Linked DNA regions of Aliidongia dinghuensis. The protein of the gene in region 2 interacts with the protein of the main gene of each other region in a pairwise test. Links are inferred from orthologs where the notes say so. Each region holds a gene or a part of one and is shown on either strand. Other genes may lie near its edges.

Region 1 (3,000 bases), on a different replicon or contig from region 2:
AGTCTGCGACATGCGACGCGTGAAACCAGCCGCCAAGAATCTCGAGGGCGCGAAGCGCCTGCTGCTGAAGCGCCGGATCGCGCGCTGGCTGCCGCGGCGGCCGACGCGGGTCGCGGGCGCCGTCCTGGGCCTGGCCGTGCTCGTCTTCGGCGGCCTCGGCGCCGCCGATCAGCTCGATCATGGCAACCGGCTCTCGAACGCGCTCCTGGCGACGACGGCCGCGGCCGGCTTCACGGTGCAGACGCTCGACGTCGAGGGCCGGCAGATGACGACGCCGGCCGAGATCCTGGCCGCGGTCAATGCCCGCCCCGGCGGGCCGATCTTCGGCGTCAGCCCCGCCGCCGCGAAGCTGCAGCTCGAAGCGCTGCCGTGGGTGCGCACCGCCGCGGTCGAGCGGCAGCTGCCCGGCCGCATCTACATCAAGCTGGTCGAGCGCAAGCCGCTCGCCCTTTGGCAGCGTCACGGCAAAATGGTGCTGATCGACCAGGACGGCGTCGTGGTCGCGACCGAGCATCTGGAGCGCTATTCCAACCTGCTGCTGGTCGTCGGCGACGACGCGCCCAAGCACGCGCAGAGCCTGATCCAGGTGCTGGGCACCCAGCCGGACCTGATGAAGAAGGTGCAGGCAGCGGTCTGGATCAACGACCGGCGCTGGAACCTGAAGCTCGACAGCGGCATCGACGTCGAGCTGCCCGAGGACGGCGTCGCCGGCGCCTGGACCCATCTGGCCGCGATCGATCGCGACCACGGCCTGCTCGCGCGCGACATCGAGCGCGTCGACCTGCGCCTGGCGGACCGGGTCGTCGTCAAGGTGAACCAGGAGCCGACGAAGACGACCCCGACGAAACCCGCCAAGACCGCCCCGAAGAAGACATGAGCAAGGCCGCATCCCGTCCGCGCGGCACGCTGATCGCCGCCGTCGACATCGGCACTACCAAAGTGTGCAGCTTCATCGCGCGCCGCGAGACCGGCGGCCCGCGCGTGCTCGGCATCGGCCATCAGGTGTCGCGCGGCGTGCGCGCCGGGCAGATCGTCGACCTCGATGCCGCGGCGACCTCGATGCTGAACGCGGTCCATGCCGCCGAGCAGATGGCGGGCGAGACCATCACCCAGGTCATCGTCAACCTGTCCGGCGGCTTCCCCGCCTCGCGCATCGTGCCGATCGAGATCTCGATCGGCGGGCGCGAGATCGGCGATGCCGACATGAAGCGCGTCCTGAACCAGGGCCATGCCTATCGCGAGCCGACCGACCGGCAGATCATCCATTCGATCCCGGTGGGATTCTCGATCGACGGCAGCCGTGGCATCCGCGACCCGCGCGGCATGATGGGCGACCGCCTGGGCGTCAACATGCATGTCGTCTCGGCGGGCTCCGCTGCCGTGCGCAACATGATGGCCGCGGTCGGCCGCTGCCACCTGGAAGTGGCGGGCATGGTCGTCTCGCCCTATGCCGCGGGCTTGGCCGCCCTCGTCGACGACGAGATGGAACTGGGCGTCACCGTCATCGACATGGGCGGCGGCACGACCTCGATCGCGGTCTTCTACGACGGCTCGATCGTCTATGCCGACACGGTGCCGGTCGGCGGCGTGCACGTGACGAACGACATCGCGCGCGGGCTCTCGACCCCGATCTCCCATGCCGAGCGCATGAAGACGCTCTACGGCAGCGCCATCCCGTCGCCCGCCGACGAGCGCGAGACGATCAGCGTGCCGGTGGTGGGCGAGGAGGAGGATGGGCACACCAACCACGTGCCGAAGTCGCACCTGATCGCGATCATCACGCCCCGGCTCGAAGAGACGTTCGAGCTCGTGCGCAACCGGCTCGAGACCTCGGGCTTCGACAAGCTCGCCGGCCGCCAGGTCGTGCTGACCGGCGGCGCCGCGCAACTTCCCGGCACGCGCGAGCTCGCCGGCATGATTCTCGACAAACAGGTGCGAGTCGGCAAGCCGACGCGAATTTCCGGCCTCGCCGAGTCGACCGGCGGACCGGCCTTCGCGACCACCGCGGGACTGCTGCATTTCGCCGCGTCCGAGCGCGCAGAGACGCGCGGACGCGACCCCAATGCGCCCGATCAGCCCAAGGGTGTGCTCGGCCGTATCGGCGGCTGGCTGAAGGAGAATTTGTAGTATGCCGGCGCCAATTTCACTACCGCCTATTGATCTGACCAACCGATTCGATCAGAATCGCGGCACTGGCGAAGGGCCGGTCAGATTGAGACTTCGCTATCGAATCGCCCTTGTTGCTTGCTTCTCGTAACCAAAGCCCGACGGCCCGTGCCCTGACCCGGAGGAACCGATGACCATCAACCTCAGCATTCCCAAGGAATTCAGCGACCTGACCCCTCGCATCATGGTGGTCGGCGTCGGCGGCGCCGGCGGCAATGCGGTGAACAACATGGTCCGCGCCAACCTGGTCGGCTGCGAGTTCATCGCCTGCAACACCGACGCGCAGGCGCTGCAGCATTCGCTGGCCGACCGCAAGGTGCAGCTGGGTCAGTCGGTGACGCGCGGCCTCGGCGCCGGCGCCCGGCCGGACGTCGGCCGCCAGGCCGCCGAAGAGGCGACCGAGGAGATCTTGGGCCACCTCAATGGCTCGAACATGGTGTTCATCACCGCCGGCATGGGCGGCGGCACGGGCACGGGCGCTGCCCCGGTCATCGCCAAGATGGCGCGCGAGAACGGCATCCTGACGGTCGGCGTCGTCACCAAGCCGTTCCAGTTCGAGGGCACGAACCGCATGCGGCTCGCCGAGGCGGGCATCGAAGAACTGCAGAAATTCGTCGACACGCTGCTCATCATCCCGAACCAGAACCTGTTCCGCGTCGCGAACGAACGCACGACCTTCGCCGAGGCCTTCAAGATGGCCGACGACGTGCTCTATGCCGGCGTGCGCGGCGTTACCGACCTCATGGTCATGCCGGGCCTCATCAACCTCGACTTCGCCGACATCCGCGCCGTCATGAGCGAGATGGGCAAGGCGATGATGGGCACGGGCGAGGC
Region 2 (5,708 bases):
CAATGCCCGACTTGCCGATGCGGAAGTCCGGCAGCTCCATCAGCGGATCGCCGGTCAGTTCCTTCTCCGAGACCGGCGCCACGTAACCGGTAATATGGCTCGTCCGGTCGGCGAACGGATAGTAGCGGTTGCGCCCGACCTCGATCTGCACGCCGGGCAGTTCCGGGACATTGACCTCGATGCGGGCGACCTCCTCCCACGAGAGATTCTCGCGCACGACGATCGGCACGAAGGAGTGCTTGCTCTTGATCTCGCGCAGCACCCGATGGCGCTCGTTGTCGCCGAGCGGGATGAGGGTGCCGATCGCGTTCAACGTACTGTCGATGTCGCCCGCCTGCTCGGCGACGAGGACGACCCGGTAGCTCTGCTGGTTGACCGCGAGCGGCACGCCGAACCGGTCGAGGATGCGCCCGCGCTGCGGCGCCAGCAGCCGGAGATTGATCCGGTTCTCCTCGGCCAGCACCTTGTATTTGTCGGCCTGCAGCACCTGCAGGTAATACATGCGGGCGGTGAGCGCCCCCACGAGGCCCAGCTGAATGCCGCCCAGCATCAGCGTGCGGCGGGTCAGGACCTTGTAACGGCTCTTGTCCTGGGCGAGCGGGCGCGGCTTCACGACGACATCACCCGCTGCACGCGCGAGAAGACCCAGGACAGCATCGGATAGAACGCCGCGGTCAGCACCGCCTGGAACGCGAAGCTGCGCGGATCGGGCAGGTGCCCGCTATAGAGCGCGCCCATGCCCCAGCGCAGCAGGGTGACGGCGACGGTCGCCAGCACGAAGCCCCACCACAGGATCGGGAAGTTCTTGCCGACGAAGAATTTGCGCTGGGTCAGCACGATCGCGCGCACGGTCAGAAGCGCGAACGGCGTCACCCCCGGCGGCCCGAAGGTCAAGAGATCGATCAGCAACCCGACCAGGAACACCACCAGGTAAGGCAGATGGTCCGGTCGATAGATCGTCCAGTAATAGATCGACATCAGTACGTAGTCGGGCGTCACCTGGGCATAGCCCGGAATGTCGACGGGTATCACGGACAGGATGGCGAGCACCAGCGTGAAGGCGGTCGGCACCAGCCTCTGGCCGATGCCGTCGACCGTCTCGACCGGCTTGGCCTTCATGGCGTGGGACCGGCCTCGCCCTTCCCCGCATCGCCCTTCGGCCGCTTCGGCGCCTTTGGCTGCGGCACCGCGTCGGGCGGCAGCACGCCCGACAGGCCGAAATCGACGATACGCAGATATTCGACGCGGCTCAGATCCGCGAACGGCTCGACCCGGATGTTGCCGCCCTCGACGGCGGCGACCGTGCCGATCGGCATGCCCGGCGGGAACACGCCCCCATCGCCCGACGTCACCACCCGGTCGCCGACATTGATCTTGGCGTGAGCGCCCAGATAGGCCAATTGCGGCCGGTCGGTATTGTCGCCGGCCAGGATCGCATGCTCGTCGCTGCCGCCGACGACGACCGGGATCCGCGAGTTCAGGTCCGTGATCATCAGCACGCGGGCCGCGCGCTCGCCGACCTCGGTGACACGGCCGATGAGGCCGGTGCCGCCCGCGGCCGCCTGGCCCTTGGCAACGCTGTCGAGCGTGCCGCGGTTGACCAGCAGGTTGCGCGAGAACGCGCCGCCCGAGGTGCCGATGACGCGGGCGGTGATGAACCAGGTGGAGCCGTCCGGCTGATAATTGAGCAGGCTGCGCAGACCCGCGTTCTCATTGTCGAGCCGGTGAGCCACTTGCTGCCACTGCAGCAGCGCCGCGTTCTCGGCACGCAGGCGCTCGTTCTCGCGATAGAGCTCGGCCAGGGCATGGAAATGCGCCACCGTATCGCTCACGGCGGTGACGGGCTGGGTCATCGCCTCCAGCACCGGCGCCATGACGTCGTTGACCTGCGTCCGGATCCGCTCGATCAACGCCTGGTCGGCGCGCCCGACGATCATGATCGCAACCGAAAGCAGCACAAGTGCCGAATAGGCGAAACGCTGCGCCGCCGATTTCAGCGGTCCGACAATCTGCGAAACAGGTGCCGAGCGCGATTTCACGAACGTTCCCCACGACGGATGGAGGACCTCGACACAACCATCAAATGTGCCGCCCCCGCCTCGTTGATTGTCGTCATATCACACGAAAGGGCAAACAATCGATTACGGAAATCAGAGTTCAGACCATCCGAGGTCGCAAATGCTTCAAATTTGACCGATAGATGACACAAATCGTTTCGAATGCGACTCATGGCTTGGCAAACCCGACGCCGGACGGTGACCCGATCAATACATGCTGATGAGGACGTTCCGGAGCGCCTTGTCTTCGAGCGCGCGGCCCGTCCCCATGGCGACGCAGGTCAAGGGATCGTCGGCGATCGAGACCGGCAGGCCGGTCGCATGGCGCAGGATGTAGTCGAGATTGGCCAGGAGCGCGCCGCCGCCGGTCAAGACGATGCCCTTGTCGACGATGTCGGCCGCCAGTTCCGGCGCCGTGTGCTCGAGCGCCACCTTGACCGCCTCGACGATCGCGCCGACCGGCTCGGCCAGGCTTTCCGCGATCTGCCGCTCGCTGATCACCAGTTCCTTGGGCACGCCGTTCATCAGGTCGCGGCCGCGGATCTCCATGACCCGGCCCTCGCCGTCCTCGGGCATGCAGGCGGAGCCGATCTCCTTCTTGATCCGCTCGGCCGAGCCTTCGCCGACCAGGAGGTTATGGTTGCGGCGCATGTAGGCGATAATGGCCTCGTCGAGCTTGTCGCCGCCGACGCGCACCGAGCGCGAATAGACGATGCCGGCCAAGGACAGCACCGCCACCTCGGTCGTGCCGCCGCCGATGTCGACGACCATCGAGCCCGACGGCTCGGTCACCGGCAGGCCGGCGCCGATCGCGGCCGCCATCGGCTCCTCGATCAGGTACACCTTGCGCGCACCGGCGCTCTCCGCCGATTCCTGGATGGCGCGGCGTTCAACCGCGGTCGAGCCCGAGGGCACGCAGACGATGATCTCGGGCGAAGCGAAGCTGCGCCGGTTGTGCACCTTGCGGATGAAATGCTTGATCATCTCTTCCGCGACTTCGAAATCGGCGATGACGCCGTCGCGCAAAGGGCGGATCGCCTGGATGTTGCCGGGCGTCCGTCCGAGCATCAGCTTCGCTTCATCGCCGACGGCGAGGACCTGCTTCTTGCCCTTGACGCTCAGGATGGCGACGACGGACGGCTCGTTCAGCACGATGCCCCGGCCCTTCACATAGACCAGGGTATTCGCCGTGCCGAGATCGATCGCCATATCGGCGGACATCCAGCCCAGTAGTGATCCAAACATGTGTCTTTGCTCGATGGTGCGAAGGAACGAAATTTCCGAAACGCCCGGCGCCCGCCGGACAGGCCCGGGTCGGATGCGGGGCGGGTCTAGGGCTGCAGTCCGCGGACGCCGCCGGCCGGCCCTGGACCCGGCGCGCCCGGCGGGCGGGCGGTCGACGGGGCGAGACGGGTGAACGCGGAACGAATGATCATGGACATCGGGACGCAAATCCGCCGGACGATCGCCGTCCGGCACGGGCTCTAAGGCAAGCCGCGCGCGACACGCGCCCGACACCGGCAGTAGGTCTAGCGAGTCACGTTTGGAGTCGCAAATGGATTCATGAGGCGGATTTGCGGCAAATCCCGCGGTTGCGGCGGGGCTGCCGTGCGCCGGGCAGGACTGTCGGTGCGCGGCCTATGCCTGAGATTGCGATCCCCCCGCCGCCCCGGCGAATAGGCTACAATCCGGAGTCTCCTCCGACGACAACGGGCACGATGATGATGGCCGAGCGGCATCTTGCGGATTTTCCCGACAGTCTCCTGCCCCCGCCCGAGGATGCGACACGGACCGGCGACGCGCCGGCCGACGAGCGGCTCGAACTCAGCCTCTACCTGAAGCCGCAACCCGGTGAGGCCGAAAGCGTCGCAGGGGCCCAGGACCCACGCGCCGCCCTCGCCGCCCGCCGGCACGCGCGCCACCGAGATGATATCGCCCGGGTCCGGCAGTTCGCCGCCGACCACAGCCTCACCGTGGCATCGGTCGAGCCGGCGCGGCGCCTCGTCAAGCTCGCGGGCACCGTCGCCGCCTGCGAGGCCGCGTTCGGCACCAAGCTCAGCCTCTACCGCCAGGGCGAGCGGCAGTTCCGCGGCCGCAGCGGCATGCTGCGCCTGCCGGCCGACCTGCTGCCGATCGTCGAGGCGGTGCTGGGCCTCGACGACCGTCCGGCCGCCTTCGCCAAGGCGCTCCGCATGGACGACGTCGCCGCCGGTGCCGGCTATCGGCCGAACCGGATCGGTGCGTTCTACGATTTCCCGACCGGCGTCACCGGGGCCGGGCAATGCATCGCCATCATCGAGCTGGGCGGCGGCTATCTCGACGCCGACAATGCGGCCGCCTTCGCGGCCATGGACCTGCCCCTGCCCGAGATTGTCGCGGTACCGATCGACGGTGCTACGAATGCACCCGGCCATTCGACGGCGGCCGACGAGGAGGTGGCGCTCGACCTGCAGGTGGCGGGCGGCGTGGCGCCCGGCGCCAGGCTCGCGGTCTATTTCGCGCCCGCCAGCTTCGCGGGCTTCGTCGATGCGGTGAGCGCGGCGATCCACGACCCGGCGCACGCGCCGGGGGCGCTGTCGATCAGCTGGGGCGTCAACGAGACTGCCTGGTCGGCGGCGGCGCGCCAAGCTATGGATTCAGCGCTGGAAGATGCGGCCAAGCTCCGCGTCTCGGTGTTCGTCGCGGCCGGCGACAATCTCGCGACCAACGGCAAGACCGACGGCGCGCTCCACGTGCAATACCCGGCGTCGAGCCCCTGGGCGATCGGCTGCGGCGGCACGGCGATCACGACCGACGGCGCCCGCATCACGGCCGAGACGGTGTGGAGCGACACGGGCAACGGCGAGGGGACCGGCGGCGGCATCAGCACGCTCTATCCGGTGCCGGACTTCCAGCAGGCGGCCAACCCGCCGGTCCAGATGCAGACCCGCCAGCCCGGACGTGGCGTGCCCGACGTCGCGGGCGACGCGGCCCAGCCGAGCGGCTATGTGATCGTGCTGAACGGCGTCACAAAGACGATCGGCGGCACCAGCGCCGTGGCTCCGCTCTGGGCCGGTCTCGCGGCCCTCATCAACGAACGGGCGCCCGCGCCGTTGGGATTCTTCCTGCCGACGCTCTATGCCGAGCCCGGCCTGCTGCGCCCGATCACCGAGGGCGACAACAAGCCCAAGGGCACCGAACTCGGCTATGTCGCCGGCCCCGGCTGGAACCCCTGCACCGGCCTGGGCGTGCCCAAGGGACAGGCGCTGTTCGAGCGGTTTACGAAAACGAATAGCTGAGGGGCACCCCTCACCCCGACCCTCTCCCCGCCATGCGGGGCGAGGGAGAAAAGAAAACCCTCTCCCGCACAAGCGGGAGAGGGTGCCGAGCATCGCGAGGCGGGTGAGGGCGCCGCCGCTGTACCGATTGCCTCAGTTCTTCGTCTTGTCCACCAGCCGGTTCTTGGCGATCCACGGCATCATGGCGCGCAGCTTCTCGCCGACCTGCTCGATCGGGTGCTCGGCGGCGCGGCGGCGCATGGCCTTGAAGCTCGCCTGGCCGGCCTTGTTCTCGAGTACCCAGTCGCGGGCGAAGCGGCCGGACTGGATGTCGTCGAGCACGCGCTTCATCTCGGCCTTGGTCTCGGCCGTGACGATGCGGGGACCGCGGGTA

Evidence for each region. Proteins that work in one complex are often made in the same cells at the same time.
Region 1: the proteins of IEY58_RS01775 (region 2) and ftsA interact in binary tests that used the Escherichia coli proteins (3 or more experiments, as listed by UniProt). The link is inferred for Aliidongia dinghuensis from one-to-one orthologs.

What each region holds. Positions count from the first base shown.
Region 1 is NZ_BMJQ01000005.1:314,627-317,626, reverse strand. It holds ftsA (cell division protein FtsA), read left to right. Parts: upstream 1-873; coding sequence 874-2,127; downstream 2,128-3,000. Other genes in the region: ftsZ (cell division protein FtsZ), read left to right, coding at 2,297-3,000; IEY58_RS11980 (cell division protein FtsQ/DivIB), read left to right, coding at 11-877; IEY58_RS11985 (D-alanine--D-alanine ligase), read left to right, coding at 1-23. UniProt on the Escherichia coli protein: Essential cell division protein that assists in the assembly of the Z ring. May serve as the principal membrane anchor for the Z ring.
Region 2 is NZ_BMJQ01000001.1:360,818-366,525, reverse strand. Bases 1,284-4,214 are described here. They hold IEY58_RS01775 (rod shape-determining protein), read right to left. Parts: upstream 3,303-4,214; coding sequence 2,265-3,302; downstream 1,284-2,264. Other genes in these bases: IEY58_RS01770 (S53 family peptidase), read left to right, coding at 3,776-4,214; mreC (rod shape-determining protein MreC), read right to left, coding at 1,284-2,039. Also shown: mrdA (penicillin-binding protein 2), read right to left, coding at 1-613; rod shape-determining protein MreD, read right to left, coding at 610-1,119; more of mreC, read right to left, coding at 1,116-1,283; more of IEY58_RS01770, read left to right, coding at 4,215-5,335; ilvC (ketol-acid reductoisomerase), read right to left, coding at 5,468-5,708. UniProt on the Escherichia coli protein: Forms membrane-associated dynamic filaments that are essential for cell shape determination. Acts by regulating cell wall synthesis and cell elongation, and thus cell shape.